Regions from separate parts of the Vibrio eleionomae genome, predicted to be linked through region 1. Evidence: predicted binding sites of a transcription regulator. Region 1 holds the regulator's gene; the other holds the start of a gene.

What was found. The regulator PurR, encoded in region 1, represses purine synthesis genes. The targets are predictions, from matches to a motif close to TNANGNAAACGTTTNCNTNA.
Region 2: the regulator PurR is predicted to act here: its motif matches at 958-977, upstream of glyA (serine hydroxymethyltransferase).

What each region holds. Positions count from the first base shown of each region.
Region 1 covers NZ_WEKT01000057.1:19,165-31,812, reverse strand. The annotation lists gene purR (HTH-type transcriptional repressor PurR) at 667-1,674, shown strand; cyclic di-GMP riboswitch class I at 1,828-1,926, shown strand; gene F9817_RS20115 (TfoX/Sxy family DNA transformation protein) at 2,040-2,627, shown strand; gene F9817_RS20110 (putative signal transducing protein) at 3,261-3,587, shown strand; gene F9817_RS20105 (alpha/beta fold hydrolase) at 3,611-4,405, opposite strand; gene glgA (glycogen synthase GlgA) at 4,614-6,068, opposite strand; gene glgC (glucose-1-phosphate adenylyltransferase) at 6,070-7,287, opposite strand; gene topA (type I DNA topoisomerase) at 7,773-10,397, opposite strand; gene F9817_RS20085 (YciN family protein) at 10,728-10,973, shown strand; gene aroA (3-phosphoshikimate 1-carboxyvinyltransferase) at 11,105-12,385, opposite strand; gene F9817_RS20075 (outer membrane lipoprotein) at 12,549-12,648, opposite strand, start outside.
Region 2 covers NZ_WEKT01000014.1:43,481-56,128, forward strand. The annotation lists gene F9817_RS10055 (YitT family protein) at 1-589, opposite strand, end outside; gene glyA (serine hydroxymethyltransferase) at 1,034-2,284, shown strand; gene F9817_RS10065 (hypothetical protein) at 2,378-2,704, opposite strand; gene lipA (lipoyl synthase) at 2,922-3,887, opposite strand; gene lipB (lipoyl(octanoyl) transferase LipB) at 3,880-4,533, opposite strand; gene ybeD (DUF493 family protein YbeD) at 4,730-5,008, opposite strand; gene F9817_RS10085 (serine hydrolase) at 5,128-6,306, opposite strand; gene F9817_RS10090 (septal ring lytic transglycosylase RlpA family protein) at 6,399-7,184, opposite strand; gene rodA (rod shape-determining protein RodA) at 7,185-8,303, opposite strand; gene mrdA (penicillin-binding protein 2) at 8,303-10,186, opposite strand; gene rlmH (23S rRNA (pseudouridine(1915)-N(3))-methyltransferase RlmH) at 10,193-10,663, opposite strand; gene rsfS (ribosome silencing factor) at 10,667-10,984, opposite strand; gene holA (DNA polymerase III subunit delta) at 11,116-12,141, opposite strand; gene F9817_RS10120 (LPS-assembly lipoprotein LptE) at 12,163-12,648, opposite strand, start outside.

The DNA.
Region 1 (12,648 bases):
CTCGCCCTTTGGGAGCTCATCAACAAACCTATTTCTGCGCTCAATCACCTTGAAAGGGAATGACCATTCCTGCTGTGATTGAGCTTGACCTAGGCTCGTTGATGAAGCTCTGAATCCTGCATCTTGAGGTCATTTGGGTATATAAGCGCCTTTGATAGGGAAAAGTGATAAAAAGTGCCTTTTACCTCTAGTATGTTGGTCCTAATCCTCGGTTCTACAATCAAACGTCTCATGACTTACCTTATTTTTGGTTAGTTATCATATGTGCATTATTCGTTAGCACATCATGAAACAACGTCAGCTCTCCCGTAGAGTCTAAATGTCATTTATACGCTTAAGCCGTCCATTTTACATATTGATAAAATATATTGATAACCCAGCAATCTGTCGCCATCATGTAGACAATGAGTCGCAAGCATAAGAAAAGTTGGCGAGATCAGTTGAGATTAAATTATGAATTTTTCGTTGCGGTGATCGCCAGAGCAGTCTAGAATCTTGGATGCTAATAAATACTCAAACTAATTGTCAAAAACCGCTTTCTCGTAGCGGTTTTTGTGTTTTTACTACTATTCCCGCTTTTTGCACTAAAATAAAGCGAAACCTGACTGTTCAACATTATCATCACCAATGTACTTTCAGGTTATTTGATACCAATGGAAATCACCTATGGCGACAATAAAAGATGTAGCACGCTTGGCTGGCGTTTCTACGACCACCGTATCACATGTCATCAACAAAACCCGTTTTGTGGCAGAAGCAACTCAAGAAAAAGTGCTATCTGCTGTTAAGGAGTTGAACTATGCCCCTAGTGCAGTTGCCCGCAGTTTAAAATGCAACACAACTCGAACCATTGGCATGTTGGTCACCCAGTCCACGAACCAATTTTTCTCCGAAGTCATCGATGGTGTCGAAAGCTACTGCTATCGCCAAGGTTATACGTTGATCCTATGTAACACTGGTGGCATTTATGAAAAACAACGCGACTACGTACGCATGCTCGCTGAGAAACGCGTTGATGGCATGTTGGTTATGTGTTCGGATATGACGCCAGAATTGATGGAAATGCTAGAGAGCCATTCCGATATTCCTAAAGTGATCATGGATTGGGGATTAGAAGACTCCCAAGCCGATAAAATCATGGATAACTCAGAAGAAGGTGGCTATATCGCCACTAAGTACCTTATCGATCATGGTCATAGTCATATTGCCTGCTTGAGTGGCCACTTAAACAAAATTACCTGCCAAGAGCGTATCCAAGGTTTTCGTCGCGCAATGAACGAAGCAAACTATGACGTGAACGAAGATTGGATTCTTGAAGGTAACTTTGAATGTGATACCGCCGTTCTTGCTGCTGACAAAATTTTGGCGATGGATGAAAAACCGACCGCTGTTTTTTGTTTCAACGATACGATGGCACTGGGCTTAATGAGTCGCCTACAACAGAAAGGCGTAAAAATCCCCGAAGAAATGTCAGTCATTGGTTATGATAATATTGAACTATCCGAATATTTCTCTCCACCGTTAACCACCATCCATCAGCCTAAGCGCCGTGTTGGTAAAAACGCATTCGAAATCTTGCTTGAACGCATCAAAAATAAAGAGCATGAACGCCGTATTTTTGAAATGCATCCAGAGCTTATCGAACGAGAGTCGGTAAAAAGCATTATAAAATAATAACTTACATTGCTTTAGCTCTGCCTTCTTTACACTTTTATTGATGAATTTATCGTTTATTATTAATACAGTCATTTTTGTGAGCAATATCACATAGAAGCAATTTTTATGTGATTTATGTTCAAGTTTAAGATTACTCTAATTAACGAAATGTCACGCACAGGGCAAACCATCTGTAAAGGTGGGACGCAAAGCTTCCGGCCTGAACCCCAGGTGGTACAGATGTTCTGGGTAGGTAGCGGGGTTACCGATGGCAAAAATGCATATGATGTTAACTTCTTATTGACACGGTCTTTGCATTCTTTTGCTACATTCTCGGACCTGGATTTTGGTGGCGTATGTTCAAATACACCGAGACTAAAGGCATGGATAAACCAATACTAAAAAACTCAATGCGACTCTTTGAAAAATTAGGTCGCGTAAAATCTCGTTCAATGTTTGGCGGCTTTGGAATCTTCGTAGACGACACAATGTTCGCGTTGGTTGTTAACGATATGCTTCATATCAGAGCTGATGATTCTTGTTCTGAGAAATACAAACAACAAGGCTTAGAACCATACGTTTACAAAAAACGTGGTTTCCCTGTGGTTACAAAATATTTTGCTCTTCCAGAATCGTTTTGGGATACACCCGATACTATTTTAGATGAAGCAAAATCTGCGTTGAAGATCGCGAAACAAGAACGCGAGACTCAGGCAAAAGCTAAACCTAACCGATTGAAAGATTTACCTAATTTACGTTTAGCTACAGAACGTATGTTGCGTAAAGCGGGAATTGAATCTGTCGAAGAGTTACACGATAAAGGAGCGGTTGAAGCGTATAAAGCAATTCAGCAAACTCACTCTACCGATGTAAGTCTAGAGCTTTTATGGGCTCTTGAAGGCGCAATCGAAGGCAAGCACTGGTCTGTTATTCCACAAACTCGGCGTGACGAGTTAATGCAAAATCTTTAGCCAAATTTGTTGCTAACAAGGCTTGTTGCTGAAAGCACCCTCTGGGGTGCTTTTTTATGCGCGCTATAACGCACATATGAGCCGTTGAGGTACATATTAGAGCTTTTACTCACCTAAAAGGTTAAAACCCGGCATACTTGCTTGTAGGCTCATCAGATATATCAATAACATCACTCTTGCGAATCATTTCTGCTAAACCGGCCTTTTAACCTTACCAGCCATGTATGAGCATAACCCTTAACTCATTTGTCCTAAGGCTATATCTAGATAAATAACCGTTAGTTAACCTATAAATCTGCTAATAATTTTGCGGTTTATCACCGAATTTCCAACTCATAATGTTTTAGAATAGTAGTAACAACTAAAATAGTTGAGACTATAGATTACAATTATTCGCCATGAGCTAGATCAATTTATGCTTTAAATTGGATAAATAAATTTTTACTCATTTTTCTTAAATGGCATTATTTTGTGATTATTATCACAAAAACATTGTACGGTTATTACATTGATTATTATAAAAATGTGACAGCCATATTTAGTCCTTAATTAGGACACAATATGACACCCCATTTGAAACACTGTTCATTTACATAATCTTGGTTAGACTGTGACCATTCAAGGTAATTGATATTGAAACTTTATATCGCAAATAACCCAACTGAAGCTCATATACTGTGTGGACTACTCCAGCAGTCAAACATAAAATGCGAAGTCAGAGGGGAACAGTGGTTCGGGTTAAGAGGAGAGATTCCTGCCGATGACCAATCAGCGCCATATATTTGGCTATTTAATCGTCTAGATGCCGATTATGCATGGGAGCTTATTCGTCAAACCCAAACCGACAATAGTGGTATCCTTTATAAAAATTGGGTCTGTTCTAATTGCGGGGAAACCAATGAAGGTCAGTTCGCTGTTTGTTGGAAATGTGGGAAACCTGATCACCAAGGGTGTGATTAATATTTTCTGAATGGGAACCGTATTTATTGGTGCAAGAGAAAGCGAATCGAGTGGTGATTAAAGGCCTCAGATTGCTCGATATTGCAAACATGACCACAATTGGATAACTCTATCAACTGACTACAGCGGTGTGTACTGAGCATTTTTCTAATAGCAGGAAGGAATAGATGATCGCGCTCTCCCATTAAGTATAACGTGGGAATAGGTAACTCTGTTTCTCTAAAATGTCCCATCAGTGCATGGGCTTCAGCGGTTAAACGATACCAACGTTTAAACTCTTTTTGACACAGCTTTTTAGCTTCTCTTATAAAGAGGTGACGTGATTCTTTTTGATGTTTATCAGGCATTACGACATGGGCAAAAAGTTGGTATAACCACATGTATGGGACGATATTTTTACACCAATCCCCAATTTTAACCAATATCCGAGAACGTAGATTAAACTGCATCACCGCTCCCCCCATCACCATGCTTTCGACACGCTCAGGGACAAGTTGGGCAATTGTTCGTACAATAATGGTTCCCAAAGACATGGCAACAAAGTGGGCTTTTTCAATGCTAAGATGATCAATCACGTGAATAACATCTTGCGCGACATCAGCGAACTGATAAGGTTTGAGTAACCACTCTTTAGGACCTCGTTTTGATTTGCCATGACCACGAAGATCAACCAGAAGCAAATTAAAATGTTGTCGATACTCCTTGATTTGCTTAAACCACAAAGACGAACTGCCCCCAGCGCCGTGAATAAATACGACCCATTGTTGACTGGTGGGATGTGAATACACTTTATGGAATAACATCAGTAAGTAAGCCATTTCGCTCCAAATTAATAGCGGCGCAAGTCTACCACATTGATAATGTCAATATCTTCCCCTTTTAAACAAAATCATCCTGATGACTTATATACCCAAGTCTTCTTATTGGAATGCACAATATCCAATGTTCTTTTCATTGTGTTAATCGATAAAAAAGCGGAGAGTGACACTCTCCGCTTAGTAAAGTACATCGATGGATGGGCAACGTTTAGTCAAACAATGCCTGTCTATACATCTTAATGTATTCTTGTGCTGATACTTCCCAACTAAAATCTCTGCGCATCGCTCTTTGTTGAACTTCGAGAAATTGAGTAGGTTGCTGCAGATAGAACAGTAACGCACGCTGCATAATAATTAAAAGTGCCTCTGGCGATGGCTCTAAAAAACCAAAGCCGGTCGCTTCATGAGGATCTTTATCGTAATCCACTACGGTATCTTTCAATCCCCCTACTTCTCTAACAATAGGTAAAGTACCGTAAGCCATACTATAAATTTGATTTAATCCACACGCTTCAAACTCTGATGGCATCAAAAAGAAATCAGCGCCCGCTTCAACCCAGTGCGCCAACTTGTTACTGTAAGTTTCAACAAATGCAAACTGTTCACTGTATTTATCGGCCAGTTTACGTAGACGCCCAGCAACTTCAGGCTCTCCAGTACCCACAATAACTAATTGCACATCATTGCGTAGGAATGCCTCAATGATAGGGAGTAAGTAATGAAATCCCTTTTGGTGCGTTAAACGGCACACCATACCAAACATAGGGACAGGGCGAGTCGGTAAGTGCACTTCTTCTTGTAAAGCGAGCTTTGCTGCTTGTTTGCCCGCTTGTAAAGAGGCCGCGTCATCACTATATGTCTGTGGCAAAAACTGATCTGTTTTCGGGTCCCACTCCGAATAGTCACAACCATTAACAATACCGTGCAAATCACGCGCACGCCGAACAAAATCATCGACCAACCCATGCGATCCTAACGGTGTTAACAGTTCACATGCATAGTTTGGACTAACTGCATTAATTTTGTCCGCATAAGCAATCCCTGCTCGAAGCATACTTACATGATCGACACCATAACGTAAAAACTCCATACCATTGAGATTCAATTCCGGAATAATTTCCAATTCATGGTAAGAAAATATGCCTTTAAAAATCGCATTATGAATGGTTAAGACACTTTTCATACCTTCATAATACGCATCATAGCGATAGCGGGTTTTTAATAAGAAAGGGATCAGTCCTGTATGCCAATCGTTGGCATGAATAACATTGGGTTTAATCCCCAACTTAGGCAGAACATCTAAGCTTGCAGCAGAGAAAAAACTGAACCGTTCGCCGTTATCAGCGTAAGCTTGATTCTGCTCTGCATAAAGTTCTGGACGGTCAAAATAGTGATCATTATCGATCAAATAAACCGGCACACCATCTAACTCTGTTTGCCTCACTTTATAGGATGAGTGAGGCCAATGTGTGAGATCGGTTTCCAAGACCACAGGGAGTGAGTTTTTATCAGGAATACTACGATAAGCAGGTAGCACAATGGCTACCTGTTGTCCTAATTGAGAGAGAGATTTAGGTAATGCTTTCGCTACATCAGCTAAACCACCACTCTTCACTAAACCTTGCGCTTCTGAAACGGCAAACCACACACTGATTTGCTCCATTTTAGAATCCAACTTTTGTTCCTTTAGCAATGACTACGATACCACTTGGTGAAACATGAAAGCGTTGTTTATCTAATTCACTATTTTCACCAATGACCGTGCCGGCTGCGATTTCAACGTCTTTATCAATAATGGCGCGTTTAATCGTACAACCTGCACCTATCTTCACATCACCTAAGATAACAGATTCACTAATACAAGAACCAGCAGCAATATTGGTTCTATAACCTAAAACCGATTTATAAATACTTGATCCTTGTATATAACTCCCACCAGAAACCAAACTATCGGTTAACTTAACCTTTTGCGCATCAACATCAACAAACGTTGCTGGCGGTAAAGGTGGATAATACGTATGCAGAGGCCAACTGCGATTATACAAAGAAAACTTAGGGTCTTTGCCAAGGAGATCCATATGCGCTTCCCAATACGCTTCAATAGTACCAACATCGCGCCAGTACCCTTCAGGCCGTTCACCCTTGATCATGTTATCCGAAAAATCATAGACGTACACATCCCCTTGTGGATACATAGTCGGGATAACATCTTTACCAAAATCGTGACTAGATTGTGGGTTATCTGCATCAGATTTTAACTCAGAATAAAGTGTTGGCGCATCAAAGATATAATTTCCCATCGACACAAGCGCCCACTCTGGCTCACCCGGAATACATTTAGGATGAGCGGGCTTCTCTTCGAATCCAACCATCCGCCCTTCTCTATCCACTTCGATAATCCCAAATGATGATGCTTGGCTGACGGGCATGCGGATAGCAGAAACGGTGAGCTTAGCACCTTTACGGCGGTGATAATCCAGCATCTGACGAATATCCATTTTATAGATGTGGTCAGAGCCAAAAATACACACTTCATCAGGTGACGACAATTCTATAAAACGTAGGTTTTGGTATATCGCATCAGCAGTTCCTTCATACCAACGCTTACCATCTCGCATTTGGGCAGGAATACAATCGATAAAGCGGTCAGTAATACCAGCCACATTCCAGCCTTTTTTCATATGTAGATACAGTGATTGTGACTTAAATTGCGTTAACACATAAATCCGCATTAAATCCGCATTAACGAAATTGTTTAATGCAAAATCGACTAGCCTATAACTGCCTCCAAATGGGACAGATGGTTTACTCCGTGAAGCCGTTAAAGGCATTAAACGAGTCCCCTCGCCTCCAGCCAAAATCATTCCCAGTACACCAGCCATTAAGGTTCTCCGTTATTTATTGTTTTCAGTGCCCACCGGTAGATTTGATAAACACTGTTCTTCCATCGAAGCATCATCCCCACCGCGACAAATGGGGCAAAAGGCCATCAAGTAGGTCAATACTGGCTGCAAATTAATCACTGACCACTTTACCCACCGGTTGCGTACACCAGTGTAATATCAAGAGCGACACTCACACACTGACCAACGTTTAATAAACAAGTACATCAATCTTTATCATTCATTAAACATCGTGATTTAGAACTGGATACGCAATGCCTTTATCCGAGCAGGTTTACGACAAACCGTACTTCGTTTACAAGCTCCTATAAAAAAGATAGTCAACATATTGAATAATGAGAACAAATAATTGGGAATTTAACAAAATATTCAACACTGTTTTAGAAAACTGAGAAATAGCCAACAAAATAAAAAGGCAGCTCGTAAGCTGCCTTTTTTATTCATGGTTTGTTATTGATAAATCACTATTTTTTCTTGCGTTTATCCGTTACTTCCCATTTACCGTCGATGTATAGCGCTGTCCAGCCAGATGGTTTTCCATCATGTTCGGTACGTACATAATGCTCTTTCGATTTACGGCTAAAGCGTACTACAGCACGTTCACCATCAGGATCTTTCGCTGGAGCAGTTGCTAGGTACTTGAATTTCTCAGGTAAGCGGTCTTGATATTTTGCTAGCTCTTCCACTAACGGTGCGCGTGTCTCACGCGATTTAGGGAAATTACTTGCCGCAAAGAATAAGCCAGACGCACCATCGCGAAGCACAAAATACGCGTCAGACTGTGTGCAAGGTAGTTCTGGGAAATGGACCGGGTCTTCTTTTGGCGGAGCCACTTCACCGTTTTTCAAAATCTTACGGGTATTGCTACAAGATTCATTGGTACATGCCATGTACTTACCAAATCGGCCATTTTTCAGAACCATGTCTGAGCCACATTTATCGCACTCAACAACAGGGCCATCATACCCTTTCAGTTTAAATTCGCCGTGTTCAACGATATAGCCTTCACAATTTGGGTTATTACCACACACATGAAGCTTACGTTTTTCATCAATCAAGTAAGCATCCATTGCAGTGCCGCAAATTGGGCAGCGTTTTTTAGCGCGCAGTGCTGCGGTTTCAACATCTTCTTCTAAGACATTGATAACACCATCTTCATCACCAAGATTGATGGTTGTCTTACAACGTTCTTTCGGCGGAAGTGCATAACCAGAACACCCTAAGAAAACGCCAGTAGAAGCCGTGCGAATCACCATTGGACGACCACAAGTTGGACATTCAATATCTGTTTGCACCATGTGGTTAGGCTTCATACCACCTTGTTCTTCATCTTGCTCAGCTTGTTCAAGGTTTTGACTAAAATCGGCAAAGAAGTTGTCTAATACCCCTTTCCAATTAGCATCACCTTCGGCAATTTGGTCGAGTTTTTGTTCCATACGTGCTGTGAAGTCGTAGTTCATCAAATCTTCAAAACTATCATCCAGACGATCTGTAACAATTTCGCCCATCTTTTCCGCGTAAAAACGACGTGAATCGACTTTTACGTAACCACGATCTTGGATGGTAGAAATAATCGATGCGTAAGTAGATGGTCGGCCAATCCCACGTTTTTCTAATTCTTTAACCAATGCTGCTTCAGTATAGCGAGCCGGTGGCTTAGTAAAATGCTGTTTAGGATCTAACGCTTCAAGGGCTAGTTCATCCCCTACTTTTACTTCAGGTAAAATTTGGTCTTCATTCTTACCAAGTGGACGTTGTACACGTGTCCAACCATCGAATTTGAGAATGCGGCCTTTTGCTTTCAACGTGTATTCTGCCGCCTTAACACTTACGGTTGTAGAAGTGTATTGAGCAGGCGTCATTTGACACGCCACAAACTGATTCCAAATTAAGTTATACAATTTGTGCGCATCCGCATCCATACCTTGCAAATCATCAGATTTAACATCAACGCTAGAAGGACGAATCGCTTCGTGCGCTTCTTGGGCATTTTCTTTACTGCCGTAAACATTTGGCTTACTTGGTAGGTATTTATCACCAAATTGATCAGTGATGAAATCACGAACAGAGGCAACCGCTTCTTGGCTCAAGTTGGTTGAGTCAGTACGCATGTAGGTGATGTAACCGCCTTCGTAAAGACGCTGCGCTAGCATCATGGTTTTCTTAACACCATAACCTAAGCGAGTACTTGCCGCTTGCTGCAATGTAGAGGTAATGAATGGCGCACTTGGCTTACTCGTTGTAGGGCGATCTTCTCGCTTACAAACTTCATAGCGCGCTTTTTCCAAAACACTGATAGCTGCTTTGGTTTCTTGTTCGTTAGTCGGCTTAAATGCTTCGCCATTTTGTTGCGCGACCAGCAAACGGAATTTGTCATTTGCACTGGTTTTGGTATCGGCGTTGATATCCCAGAACTCTTCAGGGGTAAACGCTTTGATTTCACGCTCACGTTCCACAAGTAGCTTCACTGCTACAGATTGAACACGTCCTGCGGATAAACCACGCGCCACTTTTTTCCATAGCAACGGAGACACCATAAAGCCCACAACACGGTCCATAAAACGACGTGCTTGTTGGGCGTTAACACCATCCATATTTAGGTCACCAGGCTGCTTAAACGCCTGTTGGATTGCTGTTTTAGTGATTTCGTTAAACACAACACGTTTATATCGCTCTTCATCGCCACCGATGATCTCACGAAGGTGCCAAGCGATGGCCTCTCCTTCGCGGTCCAAGTCGGTTGCGAGATAAACGCTGTCTGCGTCTTTCGCTAACTTTTTAAGTTCATTTACTACCTTTTCTTTACCCGGCAGTATCTGATAATTCGCTTCCCAACCATTATAGGGATCGATGCCCATCTTCTTGATTAAAGATGAACGCTCTTTTTCTTTCTTAAGGCGAGCTTTTTCTTCAGCACTAAGGCCTTTAGTCGAAGTCGGCGCTGCTTTTTTGGCGCCAGTTGATTGACCGGCAGTTGGCAGATCGCGGACATGACCGACACTAGACTTTACGATAAAGTCTTTGCCAAGATATTTGTTGATTGTTTTGGCCTTGGCTGGCGACTCCACGATAACGAGTGATTTACCCATAATTTGATTCAAATGTCCTTAACCACTTTGCGACTGGTTTTATCGCATTATGTTCTTAAATATTGCTTCTTTTTTTACTATCGAGGTAGATAACCAGAAGATCAACTTGTTTTTTTAAAAACCGGCTTATTTGCTCGACAAATCGACGAAATGCTAAGCGCTCCAGAAAACTCGCACATAGTAATGACAGTCTGGACAGAACGCGAGGTAAAACAAGTGAATTTTGCAATAAATCACAATTTTAGTTTTTACTGAGCTCGATCATTGTCTGATATTATGCGCTCAATACACTAGTTATCACTGCCAAACAAAATAATAAAAGGAAACATTATGGCCGATAAAAAGCCCATTTCAAAAGTAGACTTACTCATGATAGCTAATCAACTGATTCAAGATCATGAACATTATGTTGAAGGTATGAAAGCTACTCAAGTTGAAGAAAAAGCAGGCATTTTAGTATTTAAAGGTGAATATTTCCTTGATGACAACGGACTGCCAACCACAAAAACAACAGCGGTATTCAACATGTTTAAATATTTAGCGCACCACCTATCATCAGAATTTACTCTCGAATAGTGATTGATGGCTAAATACCTAAAGTGTCAAGCCTAGTGTATGAGTATTATATATAGTGACCATCAGCAAATTACATTTACACTAAAAATAAAGCCTCGGAAGAGGCTTTATTTCATCATAACGTTGACCATTTAATGACTTAATACGGCGAATTTATCAAAATAATCTGGGAATGTTTTTGACGTACATTTTGGATCATTAATCGTCACACCAACATCAGAGAAAGCCACTAACGAAAAACACATTGCCATGCGGTGATCATCATAAGTATCAATGGCTGCATGGATGAATTTTTCTGGCGGAGTGATCGTGATGTAGTCTTCGCCCTCTTCTATTTCAGCGCCGACTTTACGTAGCTCTGTCGCCATAGCCGCTAAGCGATCGGTTTCTTTCACACGCCAGTTATATACATTGCGAATGGTGGTGGTCCCTTTAGCGAACAAGGCTGCAGTTGCAATAGTCATGGCTGCATCTGGAATATGGTTAAAATCCATATCGATGGCATTGAGTTCACCGCGACGAGCAATAATATATTCATCACCCCACTCAATTTCTGCCCCCATTTTTTCTAACGCGTCAGCAAATTGCACATCACCTTGGATGCTTTTTTTGCCAATCCCCGTCACTTTCACACTGCCGCCTTTAACCGCTGCAGAGGCGAGGAAGTAAGACGCTGATGATGCATCACCTTCCACCATAAAATGTCCTGGTGCGACGTAGCTTTGCCCTGTTGGTATCACGAACTGTTGGTAGTCGTTGTTAATAACATTAACACCGAACTGTTGCATGATCTGCAAGGTAATATCGATATAAGGTTTTGATACTAACTCACCCACAATATTGATGGTGATGTCACCATCAGCCAGTGGCGCAGACATGAGAAAAGCCGTCAAAAATTGACTTGAAATAGAACCATCGATGGCGACAGTACCCGACTTGAGACCAGTGCCTTTTATCGACAGTGGCGGGTAATTCTCATTTTCTAAATATTCAATTTCTGCGCCAGCTTCACGCAGCGCATTGACTAAGTGACCAATTGGGCGTTCTTTCATGCGAGGTTCGCCAGTCAGAACAAACTCACCTTGACCCAAACACAGTGCTGCCGCAAGTGGACGCATTGCTGTACCAGCGTTACCCAAAAACAGTTCTAATGGCGTGTCTGCCGAAAATGGCCGGCCTAAACCTTCCACTTCACAAACGGTTTTATCATCAGAAAGTTGATACTGAACACCCAGTTTAGTCAGGGCACTGAGCATATGACGAATATCATCACTATCAAGTAAGTTAGTGAGGCGCGTCTTCCCTTTTGCTAGTGCAGCGAGCAATAAAGCTCGGTTAGAAACACTTTTTGAACCAGGAAGATTCACTTCTCCATCAAATTTTTCAACAGGTTGTAACGTAAGGCTTTCCATTTAAAGTTGTGTATCCTTGCGCCGCCAACATCATTCATCAGTGAAAAATGGCGACGAAAATTCTTCGTATTTGCAGACTAACGAAAAATTGCCCTAGGCGCTAGTGTCAATCACAGGATTTCTCACACCAACACTTACAAGGATAAAGCGTATTAACGTTACGTTACATTTCGCGATCTACTCTCACGCCATCATCAAAATAGAGAATTCGCACCTGATCGCCTGAACCAAATAGCATTTCCGGATCAACATCTTGAATCACA
Region 2 (12,648 bases), on a different contig from region 1:
TAACGGTGTAGCGGGTGGGTTTATGGTTCATTGCGAGAACGCTATTGACAACAATTGCGCCAAATACAGAGAGTACAAGTAACCAGACAGGAACATAGAAGTATGAAATGAGTAATATTGAACAGTCAATAAACACCTGTGTTTTACCCACTGAAATGCCCCATTTGTCCTGAATCGCCAAACACATCACATTAAATCCACCTAGACTTGAACGATGGCGAAATAAAATCAACATGCCAATCCCCATTAGTAACCCACCAGCAAATGCACAATAAACATCATTGATTTGATCAAGATGAATAATATGGTGAAGTTGGTCTGTAAAAATTGACACTAATGCGCCGGATACCACGCTATTGATGGCGAATGCTTTACCAAAACGTTTCCACGCTAAAAAGTAAAAAGGCACATTTGTGACAAAATACAATGTGCCGAAACTGATAGGGATAAGTTTTGCCAACAGCAAAGATAAGCCAGCGGTGCCGCCTGTGAGTAAATGGGCGGCTTGAAGAAAGAAAACGCCTTGCGCTGTGATTATCGAGCCTGTAAGCATTGCTATAGCGTCTTCTTTAAGTGTGTGTTTTTCCATAAATGTGTTGTAGTCCTGCAGTGGCTCTGTGTGATCACACAGTAAAAATCTGAGATTTGATGAGATAAGAGGCGATACTAATAAAAAGATACTTTTTCCGGTAGATAGTGAGGGGAAATTAAGGTACATCTATGTAACGGCCAATTTACAGGGCGTAAAGTGGTAAGTTGACAGTCAGAAGAGACACAAAGAAGAAGGTGCACGGTATTGAGTGAGCCCTTGCTGATTAATGTTGATAGTAAGCCTTTCTGCCTATTTACAAGGTTTATGAAACGATTTGTCACTCATTATGAAAAAACTGCATAATAAATTGTGTAAATTGTGCTTTATGATGAAGATCAATTTATGTAAAATGCGCGCCATTACGGTGACGAAAACGTTTGCGTTTAGTCGTTGTGCGGTTTTTTCCCTAAAATTTCAGTTAATCTGAGTCAGGAGATACAGATGCTTAAGCGTGATATGAACATCGCTGATTACGATCCGGAGCTATACGCTGCCATCCAGGAAGAAACTCTTCGTCAGGAAGAACACATTGAACTTATTGCTTCTGAAAACTACACAAGTCCACGTGTAATGGAAGCACAAGGCTCTCAGCTAACTAACAAGTACGCAGAGGGTTACCCTGGCAAGCGTTACTACGGCGGTTGTGAGTATGTTGATAAAGCAGAAGCATTGGCTATTGACCGTGCTTGTAAACTGTTCGGTTGTGAATACGCAAACGTACAGCCACACTCAGGTTCTCAAGCAAACAGCGCAGTGTATATGGCGTTGTTGAACCCTGGCGACACCGTTCTAGGCATGAGCCTAGCACACGGTGGTCACTTAACTCACGGTTCACCAGTTAACTTTTCTGGCAAACACTACAATGTGATTCCTTACGGCATCGATTCTGATGGTCAAATCGACTACGATGAAATGGAAGCGCTAGCACTACAACACAAACCTAAGATGATTATTGGTGGTTTCTCTGCTTATTCTCAAGTTGTAGATTGGAAACGCATGCGTGAAATCGCAGACAAAGTAGATGCTTACCTGTTTGTTGATATGGCACACGTTGCCGGCCTAATTGCTGCTGGTGTATACCCAAGCCCAATTCCATTTGCTGACGTTGTAACAACGACAACTCACAAAACATTGGCAGGTCCTCGTGGTGGTCTTATCCTTTCTAACGCAGGTGAAGATCTGTACAAGAAACTAAATTCTGCAGTGTTCCCTGGTGGTCAAGGTGGTCCTTTGATGCACGTTATCGCTGCAAAAGCGGTTGCTTTCAAAGAAGCAATGGAGCCAGAATTTAAAGCCTATCAAGAACGTGTTGTAGAAAACGCTAAAGCGATGGTTGCTCAATTCCAAGAGCGTGGCTACAAAATCGTATCTAACAGTACTGAAAACCACCTGTTCCTTGTTGATCTGATCGATAAAGACATCACTGGTAAAGAGGCTGATGCGGCTCTTGGCGCTGCTAACATTACAGTTAACAAAAACTCTGTACCAAACGATCCACGTAGCCCATTCGTAACGTCTGGTATTCGCGTTGGTACTCCATCAATTACTCGTCGCGGCTTCAATGCTGAAGATGCAAAAGAGTTAGCAAACTGGATGTGTGATGTACTTGATAGCATCAATGATCAATCTGTTATTGATGCAACAAAACAGAAAGTTTTAGAAATCTGTAAACGTCTTCCTGTTTACGCTTAATTTCTATACTTAAGTTATAAAACAAAGGGCCCGCATTAATATGCGGGCCCTTTTTGTCTGTTTGTAAGCGATTAACTGTAGTGTTGCTCTATGTTATTTTGCAACACTAAGCAATGCACCTGATTTACATTGGAACATATAGTAGTTACTGCTTTCAGAAAATTTTCCAAGCCCTTCGCCAGAACAATAATCCGCGTTGATATCACGCATGGTATCAAGAGTTTGTTCGCTTTGAAGTGAGAACTTAGATCCATCAGCACACACGATACGAACTCGGCCGTCATCACTAACTGAATAGATTTTGACGTCAGTATTACAGAGCTCGAACGACGCTTCTTGGAAGTTATCTCGTTGCTCGTTCGATGCACATCCCGCCAACACTCCTGTAATAATTAGAGCCAAGAGTCCAAATTTATTCATGATGAAATCCTTTACGTTGTTACGTGTACCGAACCGATGATAAGAAATCATCGTTGCTCCTATGATTTTTACCCGGTCGCGGTTAATTAATATCTACATTTTAGTATAAGCCAACGCCAGCGTATAAAACTTGTTCGAGAGCTGCAAGTAGTGAATGCCGATAAATGAAAAAAGCCGATATGGATTCCATATCGGCTTTAGTACTCAGGAGTATGAATTATTTAACTTCCATACCTTGAGCTTGGAGATCTGCATGGTAAGAAGAACGTACGAACGGGCCGCAAGCTGCATGAGTGAAGCCTAACTCTAATGCAACTTCTTTGAGTTCTTCGAATTCTTCTGGTGGCACATAGCGAGCCACTGGTAGATGGTGGCGACTTGGTGCTAGATATTGACCGAGAGTCAGCATTGTCACGCCATGAGAGCGTAGATCTTTGAGTACTTCAATGATTTCTTCTTTGGTTTCGCCCAGCCCCATCATCAAACCTGATTTAGTTGGAATGTCTGGATGCTGTTCTTTGAATTTACGTAGAAGTTCTAGTGACCATTTATAGTTTGCACCTGGACGAGCCTTACGATATAGACGTGGGGCAGTTTCTAAGTTGTGGTTGAATACATCTGGCGGATTGTCTTTCATTAACTCAAGCGCAGTATCCATACGACCACGAAAATCAGGTACGAGTGTCTCAATACGAATTTCTGGGTTAAGAGCGCGAATTTCACGGTTACAGTCTGCAAAGTGTTGTGCGCCACCATCACGAAGGTCATCGCGGTCAACAGAGGTGATCACCACATACTTCAACTTCATATCTTTGATGGTTTGTGCCAATTTTTGTGGTTCATTAGCTTCTGGTGCAACAGGGCGACCATGGGCAACGTCACAGAACGGACAACGACGGGTACAGATAGCACCTAAAATCATGAAGGTAGCAGTACCATGATTAAAACATTCGGCGAGGTTAGGGCAAGAGGCTTCTTCACAAACAGAGTGAAGGTTGTTCTTGCGCATCGCTGATTTTATGTCTTTGATACGTTGACTATCAGAAGGCAGCTTGATTTTCATCCACTCAGGTTTACGTAGAACCTCAGTTTGTTCTTCAGGCATGTTCTTAACTGGAATCAGTGCCATTTTGTCGGCATCGCGGTATTTAACACCACGTTCCATCTGAATTGGTTTACTCATGATTATAGGCTTCTGTGCTGATTTCGACTTTCTCGTAGCCTAGCAGGCTAACAAGTTCTTTGACTAGTATATGCTCGACATGTTCAATGTCGGTTGGTCCCTTTAAATCGCTCACTTGAACCATTTCCATTCCCGCATAGCCACATGGGTTAATACGTAGAAACGGCGATAAATCCATATTGACGTTGAGTGCCAACCCATGGAAAGAACAGCCTTTACGAATACGTAGGCCGAGTGAACAAATTTTTCTCCCGTCGACGTAAACGCCAGGAGCATCAGGTTTCGCTGCTGAGTCAATCTGATAGTGTTTAAGCGTGTTGATCACGAGTGTTTCTATATCGGTGACTAATTCGCGAACCCCAAGTTTTTTACGACGTAGGTTAATTAAAAAGTAGACGACGAGTTGACCGGGGCCATGGTAGGTGACTTGTCCGCCGCGATCACTCTGAACAACGGGAATATCCCCCGTATTCAATAAGTGTTCAGGTTTTCCCGCTTGGCCTTGGGTGAATACAGGGTTGTGCTCCACTAGCCAGATTTCATCCCGGGTTTCTGAATCGCGTTGATCAGTAAAGTCATGCATTGCTTGCCAGACCGGTTGGTAATCCCGGCGGCCTAAATGCCTGACGACCAGTTCACTGTCCATTATTACGTCCATCGGTCTTATATAAAGTTTTTGGATTATAAACTTCTTAGATGCTTTGAACTACTTTTTATAGCGTTTTTTTTAACACTTGTGAAACGTGTTGTTTTTAACTATCTGATAAAAAAGGGAAAAGCAGCTTTCGCTGCTTTAAAAAAAAGTTTACTCATTTCAAATAAAATTGAAAATGATTGGGCGTTTATAGTACTAAGCGTACGATTTCGATATCGCCTAACTCTTTATAAAGGGTTTCTACTTGCTCGATAGATGTTGCTGTAATCGTTACCGAAATTGAATGGTAGTTACCTTTGCCGCTTGGCTTTACTCGAGGGCTGTAGTCACCTGGAGCATGGCGTTGAATGACTTCTAATACCAGTTCAGGTAGTTCTGGTTTCGCATGGCCCATGACTTTGTATGTAAATGAGCAAGGGAACTCGAGAAGGTCTTTCAATTTTGCATCAGAGTTGAGTGTCAACATAAGGAAACTCCAAGGTTTACTAATAATAGAAGCGGTGCAGAATAGTACAGCCAATTGATGTGGATCTCAAGTCAACAAAAAAGCCGCGTTAGCGGCTTTTTTAAAGACGATGAGAGCCTTTAGAATAAGCCTTTGAACAATAGAACAATGTAGTCCCAAAGACGGCTGAAAATGCCACCTTGGTTAACATCTTCTAAAGCCATTAAAGGATATTGAGCAACATCTTTACCATCAACTTGGTAGAAGAGTTTACCTACTACGTCACCTTTTTTGATTGGCGCTTTTAGCTGTTTATCCAGCACAAAGTTTGCCGTCAGATCTTTAGCTTGTCCGCGAGGTAAAGTGACATAAGTATCTTCATTGACACCTAGAGCAACTTTGTCTTTATCGCCCATCCAGATGCGTTCTTTAACAAATGTTTGGCCTTTCTTATGTGGCTCAACAGTCTCAAAGAAACGGAAGCCGTATCCTAGTAGTTTTTTACTTTCTGCTTTACGTGCATTAGAGCTCTTTGTACCCATTACAACAGAAATAAGGCGCATTTTACCTTCGTACGCTGATGTCACCAGGTTGTAGCCTGCATGGCTAGTGTGGCCTGTTTTGATGCCATCGACGTTCATACTTTTATCCCACAGTAGGCCGTTACGGTTGTACTGTGTGATACCGTTGTAGGTAAATTTCTTATCTGAGTAGATTTTATACTCTTCAGGAACGTCACGAATTAACGCTTGCGCAAGTACTGCTAAATCGTGTGGTGTAGTGTACAAGTTAGGGTTATCAAGCCCGTGTACGTTAGCATAATGAGTGTCTTTCATGCCTAGCGTATTCGCCCAAGCATTCATAAGATCGACAAATGCATCGGTAGAGCCAGCGATGTGTTCTGCCATAGCCACACAAGCATCGTTACCTGAATCAATAATAATGCCTTTGTTTAGTTCTCCCACTTTTACAGTGGTACCAACTTCGATAAACATTTTTGAAGATTCTGGGAAGTTTTTCGCCCAAGCATTGCGACTGATGACAACGTCGTCATCACGGCTAATGTTACCGCGCTTAATCTCTTGACCGATAACGTAGCTCGTCATCATTTTTGTCAAACTAGCTGGCGGTAGTTTCTCGTTCATGTTTTTTTGAGCAAGAATTTTACCGGAATGGTAATCCATCAAAATGTAGCCATTTGCTGCAATTTGAGGTGCATCTGGTACAACAACTGGAGAGGCAGCCACTGCTGAACCCGAGAAACTTGCTGATAGCGCAACAGAAGACGCTAAAACAGTATTTAAAATCGCTTTTTTCATGGTGAGTTTGACTTTTTTACTTAATTATCCGTTATCTTATCAGAAATGATGCCTTAAAACAGACCCTGTCACTTCTGATCCGATCCAGTGTATCAATGCGAATGGATGTGCTTTCTAACGAATGCTGTCTCATAGCCGAGAGATTTTACTCGTTCAAGGCTTTGTTGCGTCAGAGTATAGTCAACAAACGGACCTAAAAAGACACGGTGGTTACTTTCTTTGCTATCAACAAAAGTACGCACTGATAAGCTTTGACTTAGTTTTTGCGCTAAAGTTCGCGCATTTTTTTCATTTTGTGTCGATGCCACTTGTACGTAGTACTTATGGCCTGCATCTGATGGTTCTTTACTCTTTGATTTTCCTGGAGTAATGACCTCAATTTTTACATTGGCTGTACCTGTTTGCAGCACACCTAATTTATAAGCTGCCGCATAACTTAAATCAATAATCCGCCCTGTATGGAATGGTCCCCGATCATTGACCCGAACAATAGCCGTTTTGTCGTTATCGGTATTGGTCACTTTCACATAGCTTGGTAAAGGCAGTGTTTTGTGGGCTGCTGTCATCGAATACATATCGTAAATTTCACCATTCGACGTTAAATGTCCGTGGAATTTTTTACCGTACCAAGATGCTTTGCCTGTTTCAGTATACCCTTCAGTATTTTTTATAATATGGTAAGTTTTACCACCAAGTGTATAGTCCTTATTACCACCAAGACTATAAGGCTCATTTTGTGGATGAGCATCCTCCACATGATCTACAGAGATGGGCGCATTTGGCGCCACATCATTATCAATCGAGTATCGTCCAGACGAACTACAGCCGGCCAGTAGCAAAGCTAACATGGCCGAGAATGGCAACAGTAACTTTGTCATTTAGTTCGCCTTTGAAAATGCTTTTCTGTGAGTGTGTATTGACATTAAAATCCCAAATCCTGCAAGTAGTGTCACCATAGAGGTACCACCATAGCTGATTAATGGCAGAGGAACGCCAACAACAGGTAAAATTCCACTCACCATGCCAATATTAACAAACACATAAACAAAAAAGCTTAACGTTATGCTCCCTGCCATCATACGACCAAATGCAGTTTGTGAGTTGGTAGCTAAATATAATCCGCGTCCAATCACAAATAGATAAACAGAAAGTAATACCAACACACCAATCAGTCCCCATTCTTCTGCAATCACTGCGAAAATGAAGTCAGTATGTCTCTCTGGTAAAAATTCTAGTTGAGATTGCGTGCCATGCAACCATCCTTTTCCAAGTAACCCGCCAGAACCAATCGCAATTTTACTTTGAATAATGTGATAGCCCGCACCTAACGGATCGGACTCTGGATTAAATAATGTCCTAACTCGCGTTTTTTGGTAATCGTGCATCAGGAAAAACCACAGCACAGGGATAAAGGCGCCGACAGCAACACAAGCCGCGATAATGTATTTCCAGCTAATACCAGCGAGGAAAATAACAAACACGCCAGAAGCAGCGATCAATATAGAGGTACCAAGGTCCGGTTGTTTTGCTATCAGAATGGTCGGAACGAATACCATCGCGAGCGATAGAACCAATGTACGAAAGTCTGGCGGTAGCTGACGATGACCAATAAAACGCGCCACCATCAGCGGTACTGCTAATTTTAGTAGCTCTGAAGGTTGAAAACGGACAAAGCCCAAGTTCAGCCAACGCTGAGCACCTTTAGATATTTCACCAAACAGCAGAACACCAACGAGAAGGATAACCCCAACAAAAAAGAGTAGAGGAGCCATTCGTTCATAGGTGCGTGGAGGAATCTGAGCAATGCCGATCATGATGCCAAGCGCGAGTAGCATACGCATTGCTTGGCGTTCCATCATTGCCATGTTCTGCCCACTAGCGCTGTACATAATGACCAGACCAAAAAACATCAGTAACATCACTGCAAGAAGCAGTGGTAAATCAATATGAATACGCTGGAAAAATGAGCGGTTCTCTTGAGTAGGATCGATATTCATCATTTGTCGCTCTTTCCTTTACCAAGTAGCATATAGTCAAAGATTTTACGCGCCACAGGTGCACCATGACTCGACCCGCCCCCCGCGTTTTCTAATACAATAGTCACGATTGCTTTTGGATTTTTTACAGGTGCAAATGAAATAAACAAAGCGTGGTCTCGTAAGTGCTCGGCCAGTTCTGCTGCATTGTATTTTTGACCCTCCGCTAAACCAAAGACCTGAGCCGTACCTGATTTACCTCCACTGGTATAAGGTGCACCATGGAATGCGCGGCGAGCGGTACCACGAGGACCGTTGTTCACCAAATACATACCGTGCAGTGCGATGTCCCAGTATTTTTCCGGTACATTTTTTATAGGGGGATAGGTCACGATCTCCGCATCGCGTCGAGTAGAAAATGCGTCACCATTATTGATGGTCGAACGGAGTAAGTGAGGTGCGATGACTTCGCCATGATGTACGAGCACCGACAACGCTTTAGCCAATTGAAGCGGAGTTGCTGTCCAGTAACCTTGCCCGATACCAACAGGGATAGTATCACCCTGGTACCAAGGCTGATGGAATTTTGCATGTTTCCATTCTCTGGTTGGCATATTGGCTTTACTTTCTTCATAGATATCAATACCGGTATAATCGCCAAAACCAAATTTCTTCATCCAAGTCGAAATACGGTCAATACCCATCTCGTATGCAACGTGATAGAAGAAAGTATCGACAGACTCTTCTAAGGCTTTGGTGACATTTACTTTGCCATGTCCCCAACGTAACCAGTCGCGGAAAGGGCGAGTGTTCGAGTTAGGAATTTTCCAATAGCCGGGGTCGTTACGGGTATACGTTGGTGTAATAACACCTTCGGTCAATGCCGACACTGCCATAAACGGTTTCACTGTGGAACCCGGAGGGTAGATACCTAATGTACTGCGGTTAACAAGAGGTCGATCTTTATCATTCAGCAATTTAGCGTACGCTTTTCCTGAAATACCATGAACAAATGCATTCGGGTCATAACTTGGACTGGATACCATAGCAAGAACACCGTTGTCTTTAGGATCGAGCACAATGGCTGAGCCGCGACGTCCGTCTAATAACTTGCTGACATACAGTTGTAAGTTGATATCGATGTTTAACACGATATCTTTCCCTGGAATTGGCGGTACGTACTTCAAGGTACGAATAATGCGCCCTCGACTGTTCACTTCTACTTCTTGATAACCGGCCGTACCATGTAGGACATCCTCGTAATATTTTTCAATACCTAATTTACCGATGTCCCTCGTTGCTTGATAGTTAGCGGTTTTTCCTTCGCGCTCTAAGCGTGACATGTCTTTATCGTTGATACGAGACACATAGCCTAAAACGTGGGTGAGAACGGAACCATAAGGGTAGTAACGTTTCAAAGCTGCAGTGACTTGCACGCCAGGAAATTTGTATTGATTGACTGAGAATTTAGCGACTTGCTCATCAGTTAGCTGAGAAAGTAGTTGGACCGAATCAAAGCGACGTGTACGCCGGCGCTCTTTTTGAAACTCATCAATATCGTCTTGGGTAATGGGCAGTATTGTCTGTAAACGCTTGAGGGTATCGTCCATATTTTTCACCTTTTCAGGGGTGATTTCTAGACTGAATACAGGGCGATTTTCTGCGAGTAGTTTACCATTTCGATCATAAATTAATCCGCGGTTAGGAGAGATTGGGACTATTTTGATTCGGTTATCATTGGAACGGGTTTTATAATCTTGGTATTGATTGACTTGGATATTGTACAAATTACCAATCAATACAATAACTAATAGAATAATGCCAACAAAGGATACTACCGCACGGCTACGAAATAGCCGTGCTTCTGCTAAGTAATCTCGAATTGGGCTATGTTTGCGTAACATCTATGCCTATTCTCGATGGTAAGGGTGATTGGCGGTTATGCTCCACGCTCGATACAGGCTTTCAGCCATCACCACCCGAACGAGTGGGTGAGGGAGCGTTAACGGCGATAAAGACCAAGATTGGTCTGCGGCTTGTTTACATGCTGGAGCAAGTCCTTCTGGACCACCAATTAAGATAGAGACATCGCGTCCATCTAATTTCCAACTTTCCAGTTGACCAGCCAATTGCTCGGTATCCCAACGTTTTCCGGGAATATCGAGCGTAACAATACGGTTGCCTTTTGGCACAGCCGCTAGCATGGCTTCGCCTTCTTTTTGCAAAATTCTTGCAATATCGGCATTCTTGCCTCGTTTACCGGCTGAAACTTCAATGAGATCGAGCGGCATATCGTGGGGAAAGCGACGTTTATACTCTTGAAAGCCTTCCTCTACCCACTTGGGCATTTTAGTTCCAACAGCGATTAATTGAATCTTCAACGCTTAGCTCCAGAGCTTTTCTAACTGGTACATCTCGCGTTGTTCTTCCTGCATCACGTGGATCATTGTGGTGCCCAAATCAACAACTACCCATTCTCCCTCGGTTTCACCTTCAATACCAAGCGGATCTAGGCCTGATTTACGAGCTTCACTGGCCACATGGTCGGCAATGGAAGCTACGTGGCGTTTAGAGGTGCCAGTACAAATGATCATAAAATCTGTGATACTAGATTTACCTTGCACATCAATAGTAATGATGTCTTGTGCTTTCATATCATCTGCTTTATCAGCAAGGAATGCGGTTAATTCTTCGCGTTGCAAGTAACTATCCTCTGAAATTTATCGTTGTTCTAAGTAAAAAGAGCGTCGGAGTATACCATACCGATCACTGTATTTATCCGTACGATATTACGTGTTAGGGACATCGTAGCGTATTGAGTCAGTCTTTACTCTTACAGTGGTAACGGTATGTTTGCATCAGTATGACAACACTCAAAGGTGATTTGTTGCAATAAAGGCCAAACAGGTTGCTCATATTGAGTTTTTGTCAATATTTCGCATTGGGCAAGTAATTGCACCAAATGGCGCAGTTTTTTTGTGGAAAGACGCTTTAATGCTGCAGCGTACAGGGGGCGTTTATTTTGCCAGATACGAAATTTTTCCATCACAGAGCCTAAGGGCATTGTCGTTAAAGCTTGCTGCATTTGAACTAATTGCATCAGCTCTTTTTGAATGGTTCGAATCAGGATTATAGGTTCCATATCTTCCGCTTGTAACTGGCGTAAAACGCGTTGTGCACGTTTCTCTTTTCCTTCCAGTAAAGAATCAGTCCAATGAAAAGCGGTGTAGTGGTTATTACGACTTAATGCTTCCTCTAGGCGAATCATCGTGATTTGTCCGTCTGGATAGAGCAACACGAGTTTTTCTAAACTCTGAACGAGGGCAAATAGATTCCCTTCATGCCAATGGGCTAACATTTGCACAGCTTCAGTATCAGGAGTCAGCCCAATCTGTCGGCAGCGAGTGATTACGAATTGTGGTAAGCGACTAATATCTGGAGTTAAACAGTTAACCAAGCAACCTTGATTTGCTATCGCTTTACACCAAGCCGAGTTCTCTTGTGCCTTCGTCAGCCTGCCACCAATAATCACTAACATCACATCAGGATTAAGGCTTTCGACGAGCGTTTTAATTTCTTTACCTATTGCCGCATTGATTCCTGCTTCCGGTAAAGTTAGCTCGATAAGCTGACGATTTGAAAATAAGCTCATTGACTGACAACAGTCGTAGACCTCATTCCAATCTAGACTTGCATCAACGGCAAACCGATGTTTTTCTTCAAACCCTAGGGTAAGAGCTGCTTTTTCAATCGCAATCCGTGATTCATCTAACAGCAGCGGCTCGTTGCCGAAGACCAAATAGCTCGGCAACAGCTGCTTGTTTAATAAATCCGCTAACTTATCTGCGTATATTCTCATGACCAATCAAAGTGCTCAGTCTTAGTCGACAGAATCAGAGTTAGAAAGATCACTGCCTAACTCTTGCTGTTTTTTCTGTTCTTGCTGCTGTTCATGCAGCTCCTTGGTTGTGATCTTATTACCGTCTTTATCCAAATTCATAGTGCCTGCTTCGATGTTCGCTTTTAAGCGTGCCATTTGACGGATAATTTGGCTTGCTGCGAGGTGGCGCATTTCATCTTCAAGTTTGTCTTGTTCGACCGATTTTGCCAATGCACTGAGTGGGTTATCCAAATAGCTTCGTGTCACACTGGTGGTAAAGGTTCTATCACCAATATCAGGGATAGTAACTCGATAACTCGCGGAAAAGGTTAGCTCAATTTCTGCTGCACGAGTGCTTTGATAAAGGGACAGCGTACGATCACTCAGACTTTCACTTAACAGGTGAAGGTTCGGTATATTTTCTGCTGGTGGCACTATGTTAATGTCATTCATACGCAACTGACGAGTGATAATACGCGTAAAGTC